One region of the Methylosinus sp. DMC45 genome, then DNA from elsewhere that is predicted to be linked to it. Evidence: predicted binding sites of a transcription regulator. Region 1 holds the regulator's gene; each other region holds the start of a gene.
What was found. The regulator PhoB, encoded in region 1, activates phosphate uptake and scavenging genes when phosphate is short. The targets are predictions, from matches to a motif close to TGTCATNNANCTGTCAT.

Region 1 (7,784 bases):
ATATGAGAGGCGCCGAGCGCCGCCATCACGATGAAGAAGATCGCCATCACCGGGCCGAAGAGCGCGGCGACGCGCGCCGTGCCATGGCTCTGCCCCCAGAACAGCGAGACGAGAATCGCGACGGTGATGGGGAAGACGAATTCGCCGAATTTCGGATTGACGATCTCGAGCCCCTCGACCGCCGAGAGCACGGAAATCGCCGGCGTGATGATGGCGTCGCCGGAGAACAGCGCCGCGCCGGCGACGCCGAGGAGGAAGACCGGCGTCGCGCGCCGGCCCAGCGCGATCTGCGCCAGCGCCATCAGCGAGAGAATGCCGCCCTCGCCGCGATTGTCGGCGCGCATCAGGAAGAACACATATTTCGCGGTGACGGTGAAGATCAGCGCGAAAATGAGCAGCGAGATCGTGCCGATGACGACATCCTCGCCGAGCCCGCCGGATTTGGCGTGGGCCAGCGACTCGCGCAGCGCATAGAGCGGGCTGGTGCCGATGTCGCCATAGACGACGCCGATCGAGCCGATGATGAGGCCCGCGCTCGTCGCCGAGCCGTGGCCATCGGCGACGGGGGCCGGCTGCATCGCCGCCGCGCCCTCCATGTCGCATCGAGAGGAAGAGCCCGCCGCGTCACGCGCCACATTGGGATCCATGGAGTTTTCCTCGAAAGACATAGGATGCGCGGGCGCCCGGCCGGTCCCTCGACATGCTGTTCGGCATGCTCGGACCCGGCTGCGCCGGCGCGGCGATATACGCCTGTTCCAGATAGAAGAGAAGCCGCCGCCGGCCATTTCCCGGGAAAATCCCGTAGACGCCGGCGGTTGCGACGCGCCGCCGCCGGCCGGGCTGGCCTCGCGGCCGCGGCGGTGCTATGGCCGAGCCCTCGTCACATCGTCCCCGGCGGTTCCGGCGACGCGAACGCTCGAAAAATGATCGCGATTGTCCTCGGAGGCGTCGGCCTCCTCGTCTGGCTCTATCTCCTGCTCGGCAATGGCGGCTTCTGGCGCCTCACCGAGCACGACCGCCGTTTCGTTCCCAAGGGAGCGCAAGTCCCCCAGGGCGCGCGCGTCGTCGCCGTCATTCCGGCGCGCGACGAGGCGGATGTCGTCGCCATCGGCCTTCGATCCTTGTTCCGCCAGGAGTTTTCCGGCCGGCTCGAGATCGTCCTCGTCGATGACGAGAGCTCCGACGGCACGGCCGAGGTCGCCCGCGCCTGCGCCCGCGAGGAAGGCGCCGAGGATCGGCTCACCGTGCTCCAGGGCCGGCCGGAGCAAGGCTGGACCGGCAAGCTCGCGGCCATGGACCGCGGCGTCGCTCATGTGCTCGGCTCCGGCGTCTCGCCCGATTTCATCCTGTTCTGCGACGCCGACATCGCCTTCGCGCCGGGCCTCGTCGAGCGGCTCGTCGCCGGCGCGGCGGCGCGGGGGACGGTGCTCTCCTCGCTGATGGTCAAGCTGCGCTGCGAGAGCCTCGCCGAGCGCTGGTTCGTGCCGGCTTTCGTCTTCTTCTTCCAGATGCTCTACCCCTTCCCGCGCGTGAACGACCCGAAGAGCCCGGTCGCCGGGGCGGCCGGCGGGGTGATGCTGGTGCGTCCCGCTGCGCTGGAGGAGGCCGGCGGCCTCCAGCAGATCCGCGGCGCGCTGATCGACGATTGCGCGCTCGGCAAGCTGATGAAGAAGCAAGGGCCGATCTGGCTCGGCCTCACCGACGACGCCTGGAGCCTGCGGCCCTATCCGCATTTGCGCGACATAGAGCAGATGGTGACGCGCTCGGCCTATGCGCAATTGGGCTATTCGCCCTGGCGGCTGGCCGGCGCGGTTCTCGGCATGGGCCTCGTCTATCTCGCGCCGCCCCTTCTCGCTTTCACGGCGCCGGAGCCGGCCGCCTATCTCGCGCTCGTCGCCTATCTATTGATGGCGCAGTCCTATATGCCGTCTCTGCGTTTCTACGGACGCAATCGGCTCGGCGCCTTCGCCTTGCCGGCGGTCGCCGCCTGCTATACGTGGTTCACGCTATTGTCCGCCTGGCGGCACACACGCGGGCGCGGCGGCGCGTGGAAGGGCCGCTACCAGGCCCCCTGAGGAGGATGAGCGATCACATGAGCGACATCGCCGCCGCCGCTTCGGGGAAAGGCCATAAGGACGAGAATTTCCCCGTCGCCTCTCTGTTCGCGCCGCGCCATCGCGCGGCCGTGCTGGCTTTCTACGATTTCGTGCGCGCCGCGGACGATATCTCCGACCATGCGACGCTCCCGGGCGCGCAGAAAATCGCCATGCTGGACCGCATGGAGGCGGCGCTGCTCGGCTCCGGCGAGGATATTCCGGTCGCGACAAAGCTGCGCGCCGAGCTGGCCGCGCGCGGCCTCGAGCCCCGCCATGCGCAGGATCTGCTCATCGCCTTTCGCCGCGACGTGACGCAATTGCGCTATAGAGACTGGGACGATCTCATCGATTACTGCCGCTATTCGGCCATGCCGGTCGGCCGCTTCGTGCTGGACGTCCATGGCGAGGATCGCGCGCGGACATGGGCGGCCAATGACGCCCTCTGCGCGGCGCTGCAGATCATCAATCATCTGCAGGATTGCGCCAAGGACTACCGCAATCTCGATCGCGTCTATCTGCCGCAGGACATGCTCGCCGCCGCTGGCGCGAGCGTCGAGATGCTGTCGGCCGATCGCGCCTCGCCGCAGCTCGCCGCGACTCTGCGCGCGCTGGCCGAGCGCACGCAGGAACTGCTGAAGGAGAGCGCGCCTTTCGCCGATCTCATCGCCGACACGCGCCTCGCCATGGAAGTGGGCGCGATCCAGCGCCTCGCCGAGACGCTCACCGCGCGGCTGCGCGTCGCCGATCCGCTGAGCGAGAAGGTCCACGCCTCCAAGCGCCAATATCTTCTCACGGCGCTCGCCGGCGCCGGGACCACTCTGCTGCGCCGGCTCATATCGCCGCGCGCCGCCTCTGCTGCGAGCGTCGCGCGATGAGCATGGAGACGATCGCCCCCGAGGCGCCGCGGGTCGCCGCGAAAAGCTCCTTCTATCTCGCCATGCGCATTCTCGAGCCCGAGCGGCGCGACGCGATGTATGCGATCTACGGCTTCTGCCGCGCCGTCGACGACATAGCGGACGAGGAGGGCGATCGCGCCTTGCGCCTCTCCCAGCTCGACGATTGGCGGCGCGATCTCGATGCGCTCTACGCCGGCCGCACGCATCAGCGTTGCGCCGATCTGGCGCGGCCGGTGCGTCGCTTCGGCCTCGAGCGCGCCGATTTCGAGGCGGTCATAGACGGGATGGCGATGGATGTCGTGGAGGACATTCGCGCGCCGGAATGGGATCGGCTCGATCTCTATTGCGATCATGTCGCGAGCGCGGTGGGGCGGCTGTCGGTGCGCGTCTTCGGCCTCGCCGATGAGGCGGAGAGCGCCGGCGGCGCGCTGCCGACCAAGGCGCGAATGCTCGCCTATCACATGGGCCGCGCCTTGCAGCTCACCAATATTCTGCGCGATCTCGACGAGGACGAGGCGCGCGGCCGGCTCTATCTCCCGCGCGAGGCGCTGGAGTCGGCCGGCGTCACGAATTTCGCGCGCGGCGCTGTGCTGGCGCATCCCGGCCTTCAGCAAGTCTGCGCTGCGGTGGCCGAGCGCGCGCGCAAGCATTATGCGGAATCGGAGCTGCTGATGCGCGTCTCGCCGCAGCGCGCGGTGAAGGCGCCTTATCTGATGGCGACCGCCTATCGCTCGGTTCTCGACCGTCTGGTGGCGCGCGGTTTCGCGCCGCCGCGGGCGCCGGTCTCCGCCTCGCGGACGAAAGTCCTGCTGGCGCTGCTGAGATTCGCGCTGACGTGAGCGGAACCACCCATATCATCGGCGCCGGCCTCGCTGGCCTCTCCTGCGCCATTCGCCTGACCGACGAGGGCCGGAGCGTCGCGCTCTATGAAGCGGCGCGCATGGCGGGCGGGCGCTGCCGCTCCTATTATGATTCCAGCCTCGATCTCGTCATCGACAATGGCAATCATCTGCTGCTCTCCGGCAATTCCACGGCGCTGGATTACGCCCGCCGCATCGGCTCGGCGGAGGAGCTGGCAGGGCCGAAGGAATGCGCCTTCGATTTTTTGGACACGCGCGATGGCGTTCGCTGGCGCATGCGGCCCAATTCCTCGCGCCTGCCCTGGTGGATTTTTGTGCGTGATCGCCGCGCGCCCGGCACGGCGCCGGGCGATTATCTCGGCGCGATCGGCATTCTCCTCGCCAAAAAGGGCGCGACCATCGGCGAGGCGATGAAATGTTCCGGCGTGCTCTATGAGCGGCTGTGGGGGCCGGTGCTGCTCTCCGCGCTCAACACGGAGCCGCGCGAGTCTTCCGCCGCTCTCGCCGCCGCCGTGCTGCGCGAGACGCTCGCCGCAGGCGGCGCCGCCTGCCGTCCGCTGGTCGCGCGGCGCGGGCTCGGGACGGCTTTCATCGAGCCGGCGCTGAGCGCGCTCGCCGCGCGGGGCGCCGCGCCCCGCTTCGCCGCGCGGCTGAAGGGAATCGAATTTTCCGAGGAGCGCGCCACAGCGCTCGATTTCGGCGACGAGAAAATCGCGCTCGGCGCGAATGATCGCGTCGCGCTCGCCGTCCCGCCCTGGGCGGCGCAGGAGCTCGTTCCGGGCCTCGTCGCGCCGGATGATTTTCGCGGCATCGTCAATGCGCATTTCAAGATCGCGCCGCCGCCCGGCCAGCCGGCGCTGCTCGGCATGATCGGCTCGCTCACCGAATGGCTGTTCGCTTTCGAGGATCGGCTCTCGGTGACGATCAGCGGCGCCGATCGGCTGATGGACGAGCCGCGCGAAAGCCTCGCCGAGCGCATATGGGCCGAGGTCGCCGCCGCTACGGGCCTGCCGGCGGAGCTGCCGCCATGGCAGATCGTGAAGGAAAAGCGCGCCACTTTCGCCGCGACGCCGGCGCAGCAGCAGCGCCGCCCCGGCGCTGTGACGCGCTGGCGCAATCTCTTCCTCGCCGGCGATTGGACGGCGACCGGCCTTCCGGCGACGATCGAAGGGGCGATCAGGTCCGGCTATCGCGCGGCGGAGCTGGCGGCGCGTTCGTAGGCTGATCCCGCCGCCGCCGTCATCGCGAGGAGCGTAGCGACGACGCGATCCAGGGGCCGCCCACGGCTGAAGGATTGCTTCGCTACGCTCGCAATGACGATGGGCGGAGGGAGCGCGTGCAGACAAAAGCGAGCCTAAGGCTCGCGATCCAAAGCGCCCCCTGGACCGCGGTCAGGCTCGCATCGCCTCCTCAATTCCTTCCAAAAGTCTCGTCGAAGGAATAGCCGGTGCCGCGCACGGTGCGGATCGGGTCTTTCTCGCGGCCGCGGATGATCGCTTTGCGCAGGCGGCCGACATGCACGTCGACGGTGCGCTCGTCGATCTCCGCCGAGAGGCCCCATACGCTGTCCAGCAATTGCGCGCGCGAGAAGACGCGGCCGGGCTTCTCCATCAGATATTCCAGCAGGCGGAACTCGGTCGGGCCGAGATGAATCTCGCGTCCGCCGCGCTTGACGCGGCGCGTCTCGCGGTCGAGGTCTATGTCGCCGGCGACGAGGCGCGTCGCCACCCGCTCCGGCCGCGCGCGGCGCAGCAGCGCATGGACGCGCGCCATCAGCTCCGGCGGCGAGAAGGGCTTCACCACATAATCGTCGGCGCCGATGGAGAGGCCGCGCACACGCTCATTCTCGTCGCCGCGCGCGGTGAGCATGATGATCGGCATGCTGCGCGTGTCGTCGCGCGCGCGGAGGCGCCGGCAGATCTCGAGGCCGGAGACGCCGGGCAGCATCCAGTCGAGAATGACGAGATCGGGCTGCGATTCGGCGAGGCGGATTTCCGCCTCGTCGCCACGCTCTATATGCTCGACGAGAAAGCCCTCGGCCTCGAGATTATAGCCGAGCAGCAGCGCCAGCGCCGCGTCGTCCTCGACGACGAGAATTCGCGGCGCCCTGTCGTGCGGCGCCTCGCGCGGAGCGGCGACGCGGATTTCATTCATTTCGTGGGCTCATCCGGTTCCGCGCTGGCGGGGAGGCTCGCCGATTTGCCCTTGGGGCGGTCGGTCGGCATCGCCTCGCCAGTGACGAGATAGACGATCGTCTCGGCGACATTGGTGGTGTGATCGCCGATGCGCTCTATGTTCTTCGAGCAGAAGAGCAGATGCGTGCAGAAGGAGATGTTGCGCGGATCCTCCATCATGAAGGTGAGGAGATCGCGGAACACCGAATCTTCCAGCGCGTCGAGCTCGCTGTCATTGGTCCAGACCGCGCGGGCGCGCTCGACGTCGCGCTGAGCGTAGGCGTCCAGCACGTCCTTCAGCTGAATGGCCGCGACTTCCGCCATCGTCTTGAGGCCGATGACGGCGCGCGGCACCCGCGCCTCGGAGAGGATTTTCACCGTGCGCTTGGCGATGCTCTTGGCGAGATCGCCGACGCGCTCGAGATCGGCGGCGATGCGCATGGCGGCGATGCATTCGCGCAGATCGATGGCGAGCGGCTGCCGCCGCGCGATGGTGAGGATGGCGTTCTCCTCTATCTCGCGCTGCAGCGCGTCGAGGCGCTGATCGGTGGCGACGACGCGATGGGCGAGCTCTATGTCGAAATTGGCGAGCGCATCCATGGCTTCGGCGAGCATTTTCTCGGCGATGCCTCCCATCTCGGCGATACGACGGCCGAGCACTTCGAGGTCGCGGTCATAGGAGCTGACGATATGTTCGCTCATGGTCTCAATGTCCTCGTGCGCGATGCGCGCTCAGCCGAAGCGGCCGGTGATATAGTCCTGCGTCTTCTTGTTCTGCGGCGCGGTGAAGAGATTATTGGTCTCGCCGAACTCGACGAGATCGCCGAGATACATGAAGGCGGTGAAATCGGAGACGCGCGCCGCCTGCTGCATGTTGTGGGTGACGATGGCGATCGTGTAGCGCTCGGACATTTCGTCGATGAGCTCCTCGATCTTCGCCGTCGAGATCGGGTCCAGCGCCGAGCAGGGCTCGTCGAACAGGATCACCTCCGGCTGAATGGCGACGGTGCGCGCGATGCACAGGCGCTGCTGCTGGCCGCCAGAGAGCCCCAGGCCGCTGGAGTTCAGCTTGTCGCGCACCTCGTCCCACAAAGCCGCGCCGCGCAGCGCCGCCTCGACGCGCCCGTCCAGCTCGCTGCGCGAGAGCTTCTCATAGAGGCGAATGCCGAAGGCGATATTGTCGTAGATCGACATGGGGAAGGGCGTCGGCTTCTGGAACACCATGCCAACGCGCGAGCGCAGGAGATTGAGGTCGACGCGCGGGTCGAGGATGTTCTCGCCGTCGAGCAGCACCTCGCCCTCGGCCCGCTGCTTGGGATAGAGGTCGTACATGCGGTTCAATATGCGCAGCAGAGTCGATTTGCCGCAGCCGGACGGGCCGATGAAGGCCGTCACCTTATTGGTGTAGAGCGGCAGCGAGATCGATTTCAGCGCCTTTGTCGATCCGTAATAAAAATCCAGATCGCGAACCGAGACTTTGGTCGGAATGGTGGCTTCGACAACCGGCATGGCGGTCATTTGTGTTTTCCCTGGCTGCTGAGCGCGCGCGCGGTGATGGAGAGCAGAAGGACGGCGATGGTGACGAGCAGAGCGCCGGTCCAGGCGAGCTGCTGCCAGTCCTTGTAGGGCGAGAGCGCGAATTGGAAGATGACGACGGGCAGGCTGGAGACCGGCGCGTTGAGATCCGTGCTCCAGAACTGATTGTTGAGCGAGGTGAACAGCAGCGGCGCCGTCTCGCCGGAGACGCGCGCAATGGCC
Region 2 (7,784 bases), 290 kb from region 1:
ATATGAACGGATCAGTAAAATTCCTTAACCATGGACTATAGGGATTGACTAGAGATGTGGGGCCGAGCCGCGCCGCCGCGGCGGCGTTTCCGCCGCCTCTGTTGCGGAAATGTCACGTTATAAATATCAGTTTCATAACGAAGAAAGGCCGCCCCGAAGGGCGGCCTTTCGTGATTCGATCGTCTCGCCGAGCCTGCGAAGGCCGGAGATTTCGCTCACCAGAAGACCTGCGCGCGGGCGAGGAAGGTGCTCGGATGCTGGCCGTTGAGATAAGGCTTGTCGGACGGAGCGACGAGCGTCATGGCGCGCGTCCAATTGGCCTGGAAGCGGACGCCCTTCACCGGATACCAGTTGAGCGCCAGAGTGAGGTTCTCCTCGCGGCCGCCGAGCGTCGCCGTGCTCGCCAGGGCTTTCTGCGCCGCATTGCCGGCGACGGTCGCCAAATAGGCGAAATTGCCGTCGACGAGACCGCCATTGTTGAGGTTGAGCTCGCTGTAGCGCGCGGCGAATTCCCAGGCGCCGAGACCGCCCTTGCTGAGCGGATTGAGGATCGCGACGTCGCTGAAGGTGCCGGGCGTGTTCCAGTCCTTGTCGTAGCCCCTATAAGAGGCCGCGCGGGACTCGCCGGTCAGGAACACCGAGCCTTGGACATAATAGCCGCTGTAATTGAGGCTCGATCCGCCATTGGTGCCGAGCGCCAAGGCCGTTCCCGCATCACGCTCGTAATGAGCGCCGGAATATTCGCCTTGGACCGAGAACGGCCCGTAAGAGGCCGCCACTTCGAAGTTATAGTTGAAGCTCGACTTCAAGCAGCCGTTCTGCAGATAGCCGGGCGTCCACAGCAGCGCGACGCCGGACGCCGCCTTGAAAGCGGGGCTGCAATTGAGCGCCTGCGCCGCCGGAACGACGACATAGCGGTTGTTGAGAATGTCGGTCTCGTCGCGCGAGCCGGTGCCCGGCAGCAGATTGTTCGGGTCCTGGGCGGCGGTCGAGTCGTTCGGCTTATGATACATGAACGAGCCGCCGAAATGCAGCAGCTTGTCCTCCTCGACGATCGGCGCATAGGTGGCGCGCGTCGTCAGGTCCCAATATTGATGGCCGGTGACGGCGGGAGCCTGCGCGGAGTCCTGGCCGAAGCTGGTCGAGAACACGCCCGCCTGCACGCTCCAATTCTTGTCGCCGAGGCCGACCTTGGCGCCGACATGGCGATCCGGGGCCAGAGCGCCGGGAAGCGCGCGCTCGATGAAGGTGATGTGCTTCGAGGAGGTCACCGTCTCCATGCTGAACGGCTCGTACTGGCTGCCGACCTGGAAGGTGACCGGCTGCTTGGTGATGGACTCCGGCAGCAGCGTGTCACGATAGGCGACGAACGCGTCGCGAATGCCGGTCACGCCGGTGCCGGTGAAGTCGTATTGGAACTTGTAAAACCAGTTCTTATACGCCTTGCCCTCGACCTCGAGGCGAGCGCGGCGGAAGCCGACGTTGCTGCGGGCGCCGGAGGCGGAGGGATAGCTGGTGAAGCCGCCGTCGGCCTGGATGCGGCCGCCGACCTTGAAGTCGAAGCTCTTGTCCTCGGTCTCGACATAGAGACCATTCTTGAAGCTGACGAACACCGGCGGCGGAGCGTTGCCGCCCGGCGCAGCCTTGGCCGAGTTCAGCGCGTTCTTGACCTGATGGGTCGTCTTGGCCTGCTCCTCGAGCCGATGCTCGAGCCGCTTCAGCTCGGCCTTGAGCGCCTTGATCTCGCTCGCCGTGTCGGCGTGGGCCGCCGCGGGCGCGCCGAACGCGCCGAGGGCGAGGACCGCTACGCCTCCCAGCAGCTTCGAAGGCGTCGCGCCCTTCGCGATCGTCTGAACGTTCGGTACCTGTCTCATGTCAGCCTCTGCCTTGAATTGCTTACCGCTACGGCACGGCTAGAGGCGTTGTGTGACACAATCATCACAAAAGACGGCGGCGGCGGATTGTGACATCGGTTTCCACGTAGGGTGTTGCCCAAATGCCACGTCGTCGGCGTGACGGGAGAGCGGCAAGTCCGTGATAAGCCCGCGATAAAGCTGTCGCCTTCGATCCCGCCCGAGCGTCCGGTCGCGCGCCGCAATATCGTCGGGCCTCACAGCGACGCCACATTGCGATTGTGTCGAATCGGCAACACATACGTGAAAATCCTTAAGAGAAGCCGATTCCGGCCTTGCGCGGACGGCCGATCGAAATGTAAGACAATTACATGTGGTGTATCCAAAGAACATTTCGCTGTTAGAAGCCCATCATGCGGGCGCATCTGGCGATAATTTGGGCATCATCAGATGTTTAGTAGGCAAAATGTGCAATCGTCGCGCGCCTTGCATGTATTCTTCGGGCTGGGGAGACCTGTCGTCGACGCGAGATATTCATTCGACCGGAATGCAAATCTCGTCCGGCGAGCGGACGTCCGAGGCGCCATGCAATCGCCGAGCGCAGGGGGCTGAGATGAGAGAACAGACTATCGGGTCGAAAATGACGCGGCGGCTCTCGGGCGGCGTCGCGCTCGCCGCCTTCTGCGGGATGGTGGGCGCTCCGGCGTCGGCGCTGGCGGACACGGCGAGCGAGATCAAGGCGCTGAAGGAGCAGATCAAGCGCCTAGAGGCTCGGATGACCGAGCAGGCCAAGACCAACGCCCAGGTCAAGAACGCGCTGAATTCCGCCAAGACCCAGCCGGGCCTCGTCGCGCCGCCGCCGGTGTTCGTCAGCTTCCGCAACGGCCTCTTCGTCGAGACCGAGGACAAGGCGTTCAGCTTCAAGCTCGGCGGCCGCATGCAGATCGACGGCGGCTTCGCCAGCTCGGCCGACACGATGTCGCGCAGCAATGTGGGCTTCCGCCGCGCGCAGATCTGGCTCGAGGGCAAGGCCTACAAAGACTGGTACTATCGCTTCCAATACGACTTCACCAACTCCGGCGTGACCGGCATACGCGACGCCTATATCGGCTATCGCGCCAAGCTGCTGCCGGAAGAGATCTCCAAGCAGCCCGTCACCTTCCAGGTCGGCAATTTCTTCGAGCCGTTCAGCATGGAGACGAACAGCTCAACGAGCAATATCACCTTCCTCGAGCGCGCGCTGCCGACCGTGCTCGCGCCGAGCCGTCACACGGGCGCGGCCGTCACCATCGGCGACAAGCTGTGGACGGTGAAGACCGGCATTTTCTCCACCTCGCCGCAGGATACAGCGGTCGCTCCGCCCACTGGCGGCGCGCAATATTGGGACGCGGCGGTGCGCGCCACCTATGCGCCCATTCAGGAGGAGGACAAGCTGCTGCATCTCGGCTCGTCCTTCCGTTATCACAAGCCGGAGAACACGACGGCCGCCACCGATTCCGCCTTCCTGCGGCCGGGCGCCGGCACGGAGCGCGAGGAGGCGGATGTTCTGGGCGGCAGCGGCACGTGGACGCGCGTGTCCGCGGCGCAGGATTTGACTTGCGCGGCCTCGGGCAGCCTGGCGACGAACGCGACCGGCCTCGGTCTCCTGTCCGCGCCTTTCGTCCTGAAGAACGGCTGCTTGAAATACGCCTATAGCTACGGCTTCGAAGCCGCCGCCAGCTATGGCCCCGTCTCGTTGCAGGGCGAATATATCGCCACGCGATATGAGCGCGATCCGCTCAACGGCCTCCTGCTCGGCAATGGCGGCGGCTCGAGCCTCCAATACAGCGGCTATTATGTCCAAGGTTCGTGGTTCCTGACCGGAGAATCGCGCGCCGCCGTCTATGGCAGCTACGACAAGAACTTTTTCACGCCCGGCACTTTCGGCCCGATTCAGATCAAGGACCCCGTCAACAAGGGCGGCTGGGGCGCCTGGGAGCTCGCCGCGCGCTACAGCGAGATCAATCTCAACAATGGCGGCCTCGTCGATGGCAATTTCGTCTATGCGGCGACGGCGGCAGGCACGGCGGCTCAAAAAGCGCTCGCCAGCACAGCGACGCTCGGCGGCCGTCAGGACAATCTGACGATTGGCTTGAACTGGTATCCGGTCAACGGCTTCCGCTTGCAGGCCAATTGGACGAAGGCGCTGACGCTGGTTGCGCCCTCCGACCGCCCCTATCTCAACGGAGAGCATCCGAGCTTGTTCCTTGCCCGCGCCAACGTCTTCTGGTGAGAGCGTGTCGAAACAACATCGAATCGATCTTCATGGCCGCCCCTTTGGGGCGGCCATTCGCGTTTTGGGGCGATTTCCTTTCCAATGACGCTCGTCCGAGACGGCTTCTGGCGCGGGCGCGGGTTTTTTGGCGAGCGCTGGCGCAAGCTTTGCCGCCCAAATGCGATTCGGCCTTGCCAATCGCGTCTCTCCTATTGAAAATTCGGCATGACCTCGTTTATTTCGTCAGTACGCCGCTTAACCGAGCGGGCGAGACGCAGGATCCGCATGAACCGGTTCGAACGACAGCCGCAGGCCGCGGTCGAGGCCGAGGTCGAATATCGCGACGGCGACTTCCGCATTCGCCGTCCGGGCGCCTTCGTGCGCTGCGCCGTGACCGGCGAGCCCATACTGCTGGAAGAGCTCCGCTATTGGAACGTCGACCTGCAAGAGGCCTATTCGAGCACCGACGCCAAGCTCATCCGCATTGGCGTGAGCTTCCCGAAGAAGCCCTGAGCCTTCTCAACTCCGCGTCAGCGCGCGGCGTAGAAGCGCGCGCAGCGGCTCGTCCCTTTCCAGGATCAGACGAATCGGCACAACGTCCACGCGCGCGGCCATGTCGGGCGAAAGACGCGCCGCGTCTTTTTCTGTCGTGACCAGCGTCGCGCGAAGACGCGCGGCTTCGCGCTCGAGCGCCGCCATCTCGTGCGCCGTGAAGGCGTGATGATCGGCGAAGCTTTTTCGGCCCATGATCTCGAGCCCCAAAGCCTCCAGAGTCGCGAAAAACTTTTCCGGCCGCGCGATCCCCGCAAAGGCGAGCGCGCGCTGCGGGAGGCGCGCGGGGAGGGGCGCGACGCTGGCGCGCAGAACGGGCTTTCCCGCCGCGCTCGCATGTGGGGCGACCCCTTCTCCCGGCGCGCCTTCGCCGATCAGCACGAGCGCATCCACAGCCGTGAGTTGGCGCCGCAAGGGCGCGCGCAGCGGGCCGGCGGGCGGGCATAGGCCATTGCCGGCGCCATAGGCGCCATCGACGACCATCAATGCGAGATCGGGCTCGAGCCGTCGGCTCTGCAAGCCATCGTCCAGCACCAGCGCCGTCGCGCCGAGAGCGCGCGCGAGCCGCGCGCCGGCCACGCGATCGGCGCCGACGATGGTCGGGGCGCAGCGCGCCAGCAGCAGCGCTTCATCGCCCGTCTCGCGCGCGTCATGAATGCCCGGATCGATGAGAAAAGGCGCGCGCCGCGCATTGCGGCGGCCATATCCGCGGGTGAGGAAGAAGGGCCGCTCGCCCATTTCCGCGAGCAGAGCGGCGATGGCGAGCGCGGCCGGCGTCTTGCCGTCGCCGCCGAGCGTCGGGCCGCTGATCACGATCGTCGGAAGATCGGCGCGCGCGCCCCTCCGTCTCATGCGCGCTGAAGCGGCAGCGCCGTAGAGCGCGCCCAATGGCGCCAGAGCGCGCGCCAGCGGCGAGGCCGGCGCGCGTCGCCAGAAGTCAGGCGCGCGCATTGGCGATGCGGCGCCGCGGGCTCATTTCTGCTCCAGCGCCGATTGCGCGAGATAAGGCTCGATCGCCGCCATAATGCTCTGCGAGGCGCCGCCGAGCTTTCGCACCACCTCGGCGCCGGCGCGGCCCATCGCGCGCATGCGAGAGGGGTCGGACAGCAGAAACTGCAACGCGCGCGCCAGCGATTCCGCGTCGCTCACGCGGGCGGCGGCGCGGGCGGCGGCCAGCTCGCCATAAATATCGGCGAAATTCTCGACATGCGGCCCGTGCAGGATCGCGCAGCCGAGCTTGGCCGGCTCTATCGGATTGTGCCCGCCCTCCGCGGTCAGCGATTTTCCTGTGAACACGACGCTGACGGCGCGCAGGAACAGGCCGAGCTCGCCCACTGTGTCGGCGACATAGATCTGCACGCCGCGGCGCGGCTCGCCATCGCGCGAGCGCAGGCCCACAGCGAGACCTTTGGCGCTGGCGAGAGCGGCGATCTCGGCGCCGCGCTCGGGCTTGCGCGGCACAATGATGGTCAGCAGCGACGGGACCTCGCTGGAAAGCGAGAGATGCGCGTCGATCGCGATCTCCTCCTCGCCCGCATGGGTGGAGATCGCCGCCCAGACGGGACGCGGGCCGATGGCGCCGTTGAATTCGGCGAGCCGGCCGGCGCCGACGGGCGGCGGCGGCACATCGAATTTCAGATTGCCGCAAACGCGCACGCGCGGCGCGCCGAGGCCCAGATAGCGCGCGGCGCTCTCGGCGTTCTGCGCGAGGCAGAGATCGATCTCGCCGAACAAGGTTCGCGCGCCGCCGGGCAGGCGCCGCCAGCGCGCGGCGGAGCGGCGCGAGATGGTGGCGTTGACGAGCACGAGCGGCAGTCGCCGCGCATGAATGGCGCGGATCATATTGGGCCACAGCTCCGACTCGGCGAAGAGCACGATGTCGGGACGCCAATGCTCGAGAAAGCGCTCGACGAATTGCGGCGCGTCCAGCGGCAGAAACTGATGCACGGCGCCGGCCGGCAGCCGCGCCCGCAGCACTTTGGCGGAAGAGACCGTGCCCGTGGTGACGAGAACCTCGACGCCGCGCTGAATGAAGCGCTCCACCAGCGGCAAAAGAGCGAGGCTCTCGCCGAGGCTCGCGCCATGCAGCCAAACGAGCCGTCCGGCGGGACGCTCGAGGCTCGGCGCGCCCATGCGCTCGCCGAGCCGCGCGGGATCTTCCTTGCCTTGTCTCGCGCGCCAGCCCAGCGCCACGCCGGCGAGTGGCGCCAAACCGATGGTCAGCAACCGATAAATCGTCAAGACCGGCATCGACGCCCCGGTGAACTCGCCAATAATGCCACGGCCGAGCTCTCGCCGCGCCGTGTTCGAATGAAAGGGCCGATCGCGACGCCCCGGCCCAGCGGGGCCGTCGGGCGCGCCGTCGATCGGCCGCGCGGAAGGAGGCTCAATTCGTCTCGGGATCGAGGAGGCTGTGCAGCTGCACGACGAAATAGCGCATATGGGCGTTGTCGACGGTGGCGTGCGCTTTCGCCTTCCAGGCGGCGAGCGCGGAGGCGTTGTCCGAATAAATGCCGACGATGTCGAGCTTCGTCGGGTCGCGGAAGGCGACGCCCTGGAGGTCGATCAGCTCGCCTCCGAAAACGAGATGAAGCGCCTGCGGCGCGCCGCCGTTCAGTGTCGTCGTTTCGCTCATATCACGCCCTTGGAAACGGCTCGCGCCAACGCGAGACTCTCGGGAAAGATCGATTGCGGCGCCGCCACGAGCATATCGCGCCGCAGCTGCGGACGATTATAGCGCAAGGGAAGCCCCTCGAGCTCGGACAAGACGCCGCCCGCCTCGGTGAGTATCACATCGGCCGCGGCAATGTCCCAGTCTTTCGAATCCGCGGAAGCGATGGTGAGATCATTGCGGCCGGCGGCGACGTCGGCGACGCGCAGAGCCAGCGAGGGCGTGCGGTCCTGAACCGCGAATTTATATTCGGAACCGGCGAAGCGCGCCGCCAAGCCGCGCGGCGCCTCCAGCCGCGCGCCCGCCAGAACGGCGCGCGCGGCGACGCGGATCGGCGCGCCATTCAGCGCCGCGCCACGACCGGCGGCGGCGGCGAAGGTCCATTCCAGCGCCGGCGCATGAATGACGCCGAGCTTGGGCCGCCCTTGGTCGATCAGCGCGATGGAGACCGCCC
Region 3 (7,784 bases), on a different contig from region 1:
CAACGGCCGGATGAATCTGTTGTTGTTCCTCGCCGTCGTGGCGATCGCCGCCGGCAATGCGGCCGCTTTCACCTATTCGCTCTGGGGGCCGTCCTTCAGCCTCTATTGGAATGATTTTCTGGACGCGCATCTCTATCGGCCGGCGGTCAAGGCGGGCGATCGCACGATGGCCAACTGCCTCAAGGTCAGCGATTTCTATTCGGCGCGGCTGACCACCTATTTCCTCGGGGATTCGGACAGCAGCGCCGGCGGCCCCACCACCGACCTCAGCAAATATGACGAATATTGCGATCGTGTGCCGGGCACCGGCAAGGTGATCTTCTCCGTCACGCTGATGGAGAAGGATGTGCGGAGCCAATCCGTCGCGCTCGCCTTCTACAAGAGCGACGCCAAAGGCGGCCTCGAGCTATTGACCTCTGTCCCTTCGAAGCCGCATCCGGCCGGCTTCGTGACCTTGGAATCCTCGGTCGATCACAAGGGCAAATATCTCCTCGAGCTCGCTTTCGGCGAAGGCAAGGGCGAGGAGGACAAGATCGCCATGCCGATCTCTGTCGGTCAGTGATCTATTTACGCCGAGCGCGGCGTTTCTGCCGCCACCGCAGGAACCCGGTCACATAGAGGGCGAGCGGCGCGAGCCCGGTCAGCGCGACCAGCGCGCGGCCGGGAAGGCCGAAAGCCTCGCCGCAATGCAGCGGGAACAGCCATTCGAGCAGCCTCTCGCCCGCGGTGAAATCGTCGCGGTCCTGAATCTGCAGCACGCTTCCGCTGTAACGATCGACGCCGACATTGCGGAATGTCTTGGCGCGGTTGGGCTCGCTTTCCGACTGCTTGCCGACGACATAGACGCCATCGTCGCCGCTCGGCAGCAGAATCCAATGCAGCCGACCTTCCGGGAAAATCCTGTCCGCGCTGGCGACGGCTGCATCGAGACCGATGGGCGCGCGGCCGTCGATCGGCGTCGATCGTCCAAAGTCCGGCTCGGGCCGCACGGGCGAGATCAGCGTCGCCAGCGAATGCGTGGCCGGCTTGAAGATCATCGCGATTCCGGTGGCGAGCGTCGCCAGCAGCAGAATGGCGAAATAGGCGCTGACGCTGCGATGCGCGTCATAGACGATGCGCTCGCGGCTCGCGCCCCATTTGATCGTCAGCCCCATCCGCCAATCGCCATTGCGCGGCAGCCAGAGAGAGAGTCCGAGCATGATCGAGACGAAGAGCGCAATTCCGAGACAGCCGATGAGATAGGCGTTGTTCACGCCGAGCAGCAGCGTCCAATGAAAGGCCATGACGATCTGCACGAACGGCTGCGCGAAAACATCGTCGCCATGCGCGAGCAAGCGGTCGCCGGTCACTTCGGCGCGGTAGGGATCGACGAAAATCTGTCGGAACGAGCTGTCGAGATCGTCGGTCTCGATCATATAGGCGATGACCGCCGCAGCTTTCGCATGACGCGGCAGAGTGATGCGCTCGGGGCGGCTCTCCGCCGGCATGGCCGCGGTCGCCGCCGCGAGAATTTCGTCGAGCGGACGCATGACGGCCGGCGTCGGCGGCTCGACGCGCATGAGCGGAGCGTTCAGCCATTCGTCGATATCCTCGCGAAAGGCGAGCAGGCCGCCGCTGAGCCCGATGAGGACGAAAACCGCGCCGGCGAAAAGGCCGATGTAGCGATGGACCGCCAGAAATATTTTGCGGCCCCGCTCGTTACGACCCATGATGCGCGCCTCCGATCCGCCGAAAGATCGAGATGTCGCTCGTGCTCGGCGTCGCCGCGCAGAGGGGAGCCTCTTCCGCCTTGCGTGTCAACGGCGGTGGAGCGGCGGAGATTTCAAAAAGAAAATCGCCCGCCGGCGGCGGGAGGTTTTGGCCGTCCGGCGCTAAACGTGTAATATAGGATGATTGAAGCCTCGGGCGGCGCAAATGCTGTCCGAGTCGGGAACCTGCTGCGCTGTTCCGCCGCATCTCGGCATATTGTATCTCTCTAGGACAGGCATAGGCTCGCCAAAATTGAAAAAAGAACGGCGGAGGACCGTATGGGGAGCGCCCAGGATAGCAAGGAAACCGTAAGGCTCGTGGCGGTCCTCGCGATCGTCGCCATTGTCTCGCTCGCCGTGGCGGTCGGCCTCCGAATGTGGAAGTAGCGCCGCTTTCGCCCGCATCAGGCGATGATGTCGGGCGTGAGCTGATCCTCTAGAAACGCCAGGCGATCGCGCAGCAGCAATTTTCGTTTCTTCAGCCGCTGAATTTGCAGCTGGTCCACGGCGCCGACCGCGAGAAGGGCGTCGATCGCATCCTCGAGGTCCTTGTGCTCGAGCCTCAGCCGCTCGACTTCTTGCCGGATCGCATCGCGTTCGGCTTCGTTCAGCTCATCCACCATTCGCCAACCTGCCCGAGCGCCGCTCGGCGGCGAGTCGTGACGCGAGGATTATCGCCTCGCATCATGTTCATCTTCAAGTCCTAATGAGAAGGCGGCGACGCCTTCCCGCGAATCTTCCGTCTCAATCGACCGCGATCGACTTGTCCAGCTCCACGCAGGCGGCCGGATCGACGCGCTCCAGCTCGAAGACGCGGTTCTGGCGCGTCAGCTCCAGATAGACGGATTTCTTCTTCTGGTCCGGGCCGCGCCAGCCGCTCACGCCCTCGTCCAGGTAGAGCGTGACCGAAGCGCCATCCTCGGCGAGATCGATGGGAAATTCGCCGCCTTCCTCGGCCGATCCGCCGAGGCCGCCGCGCGCCATGCATCGGGCGGCGGCGTCCTTGCGGAAGGAGCGGACGAGGCGGGCGCCGGAGACGTCGCGATTGGCCTCCTCGCTCCAAACGCAGCCGCCGACGACATAGAAGGGCTTGCCATGGCCCTTGTGGCGAAGCTCGATGCGCAGATCGCGCGCGTCCTCCGGCGTCGTGGCGAGCTCGCGCTGCAGCGACAGCCGCACGGAGACGACGGTCTGGCCGGGATGCGCGCGCAGATGCGCTTCGTCATAGCGACGGAAGAAGCAGGCCCCGCTCGGCGGGACTTTGTCGATCAGCAGATTTTTGGCGGCGGCGGCGCTCGAAAGAGCGAGAAACAGAGAGACGCATAGCGAGCGCTTCATTTTCCGAATGTCATCCCCCGGCAGACGCCGGCGCATAGGCTTCGCGCATCGAAGCGATCTGCGCGACCTTGTCGGCGAGCGCGCTCCAATCGTCGCGCTCCGCGATATGCGCCCAGATCGATTCGACCTCTTCGATCAGCATAGTGCAGGGGACGGGGCGACGAAAATAGGGATGGTCGAGATTGGCGGCGGGCGATGTCTCATGCGCGGCGAGCGCCGCGCGCAGCCCTTGGAATTCCGGCGCGTCATAGGCGGCGGCCTCCGGGCTCGCGGCGGCGCGCTCGCGGCTCGCCATGCCGCCGCGCCAATCGAAGAAGGTCTGCTCGAAAGGCGCCTGCGTCTTGCCGAGAAATTCCAGCAATCCTTTGGCGAGCGCGGCGTCCTGCTCGGGATCGTCCGCCGGCAGCAGGCCGAGGCGGTCGAGCAGAGCGAGCTGGAACTCGCGCTGGATGACGGCCTGAAAGCCGCCGAGAATCTGCTCGGCGCGCTGCAGCCCGACATGCGGCAGAATGGTCTCCGCGAGGCGCGTGAGATTCCAGCCGAGCGCGCCCGGCTGACGGCCGAAGGAATAGAGCCCGCTGTCGTCGAAATAGGCCGCGGTGAATTGCGGATCATAGCGCGGCGCGAAGCGCCACGGCCCATAGTCGAAGCTCTCGCCGGTGATGTTGATATTGTCCGAGTTGAGCACGCCATGGACGAAGCCTGCGGCCATATAGCGCGCCCCGAGCCGCGCCACCCGCGCCACGACGCGCTCCAGAAAAGCGCCGGCGCGGCTTTCCTCGCCGGCCAGCTCGGGAAAATAATTGGCGACGCAATAGTCGATGAGCCGTCCGAGCGCTTCGCTATCGTCGAGATGGGCGAGGCGCTGAAACGTGCCGATGCGAATATGCGAATGGGAGAGCCGCACCAGCACGCTGGAGCGCGTCGGCGAGGGCTCGTCGCCGCGATAGAGCGGCTCGCCGGTCTCGATCAGGCTGAAGCTCTTGGAGGTGTCGACGCCCTGCGCCTCCAGCATCTCCGTGGCGAGAATCTCGCGCACGCCGCCCTTCAGCGTGAGCTTGCCGTCGCCCTGGCGCGACCAGGGCGTGCGGCCCGAGCCCTTTGTGCCGAGATCGAGCAGGCGTCCGTCCCCGGCGTCGCGCAGCTGCGTGAACAGAAAGCCGCGGCCGTCGCCTATGTCGGGATTATAGGTGCGGAACTGATGGCCGTGATAGCGCAGCGCCAGCGGCTGCGGAAAGCCGCCGGGCAGCGGCTCGAAACGGCCGAGATGGGCGATCCATTCCTCTTCCGTCAGCGTGTCCAGGCCGACGCGCGCCGCCCAGCGCTGATTGCGATAGCGCAATATGTGCTGCGGAAAGCGCGCGGGCTCCACAGGGTCGAAGAAGCCGTCGCCGAGCGTGGCGTGGAGGGTCTCGGCGCGATAGCGCGGGGAAGGGGGCATGGGGATTCTCGGCTCTCGCTATGGCAGAAAATTCTGCGACCATAGACGCCGCGAAGCAAGCCGGGCGCCCGCATCGGCCTGGGCGCCGTCCCCCGCCACAAAAAAAGGCGGAGAGCAGCTCTCCGCCTCGACGCTAGACCTCTATCGCAATCTGCTCAGTGCAGGCTGACGCCCTGCCGCAGCTTGTTGATCTCGTCCTTGAGCTGAAGCTTTTTGCGCTTCAATTCGTGGAGCTTCGAATCGTCGTATCGGGGATGGTGCTGAACCTGATCGATCTCTTTCTTGAGCGCCTGATGGCGGCGTTCGAGCTCGACGAGATGGGTCTGTAGCGACATACGGCGCCTCCTTTGGTTGATGACAGAAGGACGACGTCAGTGTGACATGAATTCCAAGGCCCGCAAGAGGCGAAGATGTCTCAGGCAAATGAATTATTTCGTCCAAAGCCGCTGTTCGCGGAAGGAAATCTTAATGCTTGGCGAGCTGGGGCCGGGGTTTTGCGACAGAGCGTGGAAACTGTCGAAGGGCGCTTGCGCCTCGGCCCGACTGCCATTATACGGGCGTCACTCGCGCTGGACGGAGCAAGCATCCGAACGGCGCCGGGGGCGCGTAGCTCAGCGGGAGAGCACTACGTTGACATCGTAGGGGTCACAGGTTCAATCCCTGTCGCGCCCACCATTCTGATCCACCCTACGCACGATCTGTTCCGCCGCCCGATGACGAAAACACATCGGGCGATTTTTTTTGTCGGTCGCGTGGCGTCTCCTTCGTTGCGTGGCTGCGCCGCGGCGATATTCGGCGGAGTTTCTATTTCAATTCGACGTTCCGCGGCCTATATCATCGAAATTGAGCTTGTTACTGAGGCCGAATCTCTCGACGCGGGAAGTCGCCGATTGCAATCGACTTCGATATCGGCTCCAATCGATAAGATTCGACCGCGGAGGAAAAAGCCATGTCCGAAGCCGAAGACAAAGCGCTCGTCGCGCAGATACTCTCTTCCTATCTTTCGAATAATACTGTTGCGCCTCTCGATCTTCCCTCTGTCATCGCGGCCGTGAAAAAAGCCTTCGGCGGCGGCGACGCCGAGACGACGAATGCAACGGAGGGCGAGGCCAAGCAGTGGCGGCCTGCCGTTCCTGTGAAGAAATCCGTCACGGCGGATGCGATTTCTTGCCTTTGTTGTGGCGAGCCGTTCAAATCCTTGAAGCGTCATCTTCAGGCCGAGCACAAGCTGACGCCGGAGGAGTATCGCGCCGCCTTCGATCTGAAGAGCGATTATCCGATCGTCGCGCCCAATTACGCCGCGCAGCGCTCGGCTCTGGCCAAATCGCTGGGTCTCGGCCGCAAGCCGTCGGCGAAAGGCGCCGCCGCTGCGAAGAAGCGCGGCGCGCCGGCGCGCGGCAGAGCCGCCGCCGAGGCCTGACAGAAGCCGCGCCGCGGAGCTCGCTCGTCGGCGCGTCTCACTCGATATGATAGGCGTCGAAGGCGCCTCCGCCCGCATAGGGCGAATAGGCGTAGGGGCCGTATTTGCGCGCCTTCGCCTCGCTCACCAGATTGAGCGCGACTCCCGCAATTCTGCCGCGATCGGGAAGCCGCTCGATCGCATGGGCGACCGTCTCGCGCGCCGTCGTGGCCCAGCGAATCACGACGATTGTCTTATCGACGAGGCCAGCGACGACGATCGGATCGACGACAGGGCCGAGCGGCGGCGTGTCGACGATGACGAGATCGAAGCTTCCGCGCAGCGCGGCCAGGAGCGTTTTCATCTTCTCGGAGGCGAGAAGATCGGCGGGAGCCTGTATCTCCCCGCCGGCCGGAAGAACCCACAGCCCCCGCGTCTCGTCGAAGAAGATCGCGGCGATCGGGCTCGCGGAGCCGATGAGCAGCTCGACGAGGCCGGGCCTCTCCTCGGCGCGGAAGAGCTTCGACGCGGCGCGGCGGCGCAGATCGGCGTCGATCAGCAGCGTGCGCAGGCCCGATTGCGCGGCGGAGGCGGCGAGCGCCGCGGCGATCGTCGTCGTTCCTTCGCCGGGGACGGCGGAGGCGAGCTGAATCAGCCTGGGCGGATCGTCCACATCGCTCATGGCGATGGCGCTGCGCAGCGCCCGGAGCGCCTCGCTGGCGCGCGACAGGGGTTTTGCGCGCACGAGATCGACGAGGGCGGGGTCGCTCGATGCGATTTTGGGAATGGAGCCGAGCAGGGGCAGGGCGAGCGTCGTCTCGATCTGCGCGATCGTCGTGAATCCCGTATCCTTCAATTCGCAGGCATAGGCGGCGCCGAGCCCGAGGATCGCGCCGAGCGCCAGCGCGATCAGCAGGGTCTGCTCGGCGTCGGGCCAGGACGGGGCGCTCGGCGCGAGCGCCGGCGATATGATTCGCGCGTCGCGCGGCTCGAATTTGGCTTGCTCCTCCACCAGGCGCGCGCGGCGCATCGTCTCGTCGAGCAGCTTGCGATCGGCGGCGGCGGCGCGCTCCAGCTCGTTTCGCCGCGCCAGCCGCTCCTTGCCGCGCGCCTCGGATGCGGAAATCTCGCGCAGCGCGGCCTCGGCGGCCTCGCTGCTTTTTTCCGCCAGCTCCAGCTCCTGGCGCGCGCCGGCCGCGAGGCGGCGTCGCTCGGCGCCCATGGCGCGCTGGACATCGGCGATCTCGGCGCGCAGCGCGATCACAGAAGGATGCGCCGCCGTATAGCGGGCGCGCAGCTCCGCCTCGCGACGGGAGAGCTGGTCGGCGCGCTGGCGAAGCTCGTCGAGCGCTCCGCCGAGGCTGGGCTGCCGCCCGAGCTCTATTTGGGCCTTTCGTTCGGTCGCCTCCGCGCGCGCCTCCGCCGCGCGCTGCGCGATGGCGGACTTCTGCTCCGCTGGCGTGGAGGGGCCGGCGGCGGCGCGAAATTGCGCCAGCGCCTCCTCGGAGGCGCGCGATTGGCGTTGCAGCGCGACGAGCTGCTCGGCGAGCCAGGCGGAGGCGCGCCGCGCCGCCTCGAGCCGCGTGTCCAGCCTGTCGACCACGAAGGCGTCGGCGATCGCATCGGCGAGCCGCGCCGCTTTCGTCGGATCGGTCGCGGTGACGGCGATTTTTATCACCGGCGAATAGCGCAGCTGGGCGACGGAGAGGGCGTTGCGCAAACGGTCGAGCGCGGCGGCGCCGAATTCGGGATCGTCGGCGAGCCTCTCCCGCTCCACGACGCGCCGCAGCAGCGCGGCCGATCTTATGACGGCGATGTCGCTCTTCATCGTCTGCCGATTGATCGGCGCATGGGCCAA

Region 2: ACT53T_RS19830 (OprO/OprP family phosphate-selective porin) is a predicted target of PhoB. The motif match lies at 1,927-1,943, and genes of this name have one in related genera.
Region 3: ACT53T_RS17320 (YdcH family protein) is a predicted target of PhoB. The motif match lies at 4,882-4,898, and genes of this name have one in related genera.

Annotation. Positions count from the first base shown of each region.
Region 1 covers NZ_JBQUZK010000056.1:435,093-442,876, reverse strand. Annotated here, with positions in the region: gene ACT53T_RS21210 (potassium transporter Kup) at 1-647, opposite strand, end outside; gene ACT53T_RS21205 (glycosyltransferase) at 924-2,075, shown strand; gene hpnC (squalene synthase HpnC) at 2,093-2,971, shown strand; gene hpnD (presqualene diphosphate synthase HpnD) at 2,968-3,831, shown strand; gene hpnE (hydroxysqualene dehydroxylase HpnE) at 3,828-5,072, shown strand; gene phoB (phosphate regulon transcriptional regulator PhoB) at 5,263-6,006, opposite strand; gene phoU (phosphate signaling complex protein PhoU) at 6,003-6,728, opposite strand; gene pstB (phosphate ABC transporter ATP-binding protein PstB) at 6,759-7,544, opposite strand; gene pstA (phosphate ABC transporter permease PstA) at 7,541-7,784, opposite strand, start outside.
Region 2 covers NZ_JBQUZK010000056.1:141,943-149,726, reverse strand. Annotated here, with positions in the region: gene ACT53T_RS19830 (OprO/OprP family phosphate-selective porin) at 216-1,874, opposite strand; gene ACT53T_RS19825 (OprO/OprP family phosphate-selective porin) at 2,467-4,125, shown strand; gene ACT53T_RS19820 (DUF2093 domain-containing protein) at 4,393-4,620, shown strand; gene lpxK (tetraacyldisaccharide 4'-kinase) at 4,627-5,610, opposite strand; gene ACT53T_RS19810 (3-deoxy-D-manno-octulosonic acid transferase) at 5,632-6,909, opposite strand; gene ACT53T_RS19805 (DUF4170 domain-containing protein) at 7,046-7,294, opposite strand; gene ACT53T_RS19800 (3'(2'),5'-bisphosphate nucleotidase CysQ) at 7,291-7,784, opposite strand, start outside.
Region 3 covers NZ_JBQUZK010000052.1:54,874-62,657, reverse strand. Annotated here, with positions in the region: gene ACT53T_RS17345 (hypothetical protein) at 1-562, shown strand, start outside; gene ACT53T_RS17340 (PepSY-associated TM helix domain-containing protein) at 564-1,709, opposite strand; gene ACT53T_RS17335 (YdcH family protein) at 2,153-2,371, opposite strand; gene ACT53T_RS17330 (hypothetical protein) at 2,493-3,086, opposite strand; gene ACT53T_RS17325 (protein adenylyltransferase SelO) at 3,097-4,527, opposite strand; gene ACT53T_RS17320 (YdcH family protein) at 4,683-4,862, opposite strand; tRNA gene ACT53T_RS17315 (tRNA-Val) at 5,128-5,202, shown strand; gene ACT53T_RS17310 (Ros/MucR family transcriptional regulator) at 5,477-5,947, shown strand; gene ACT53T_RS17305 (GumC family protein) at 5,985-7,784, opposite strand, start outside.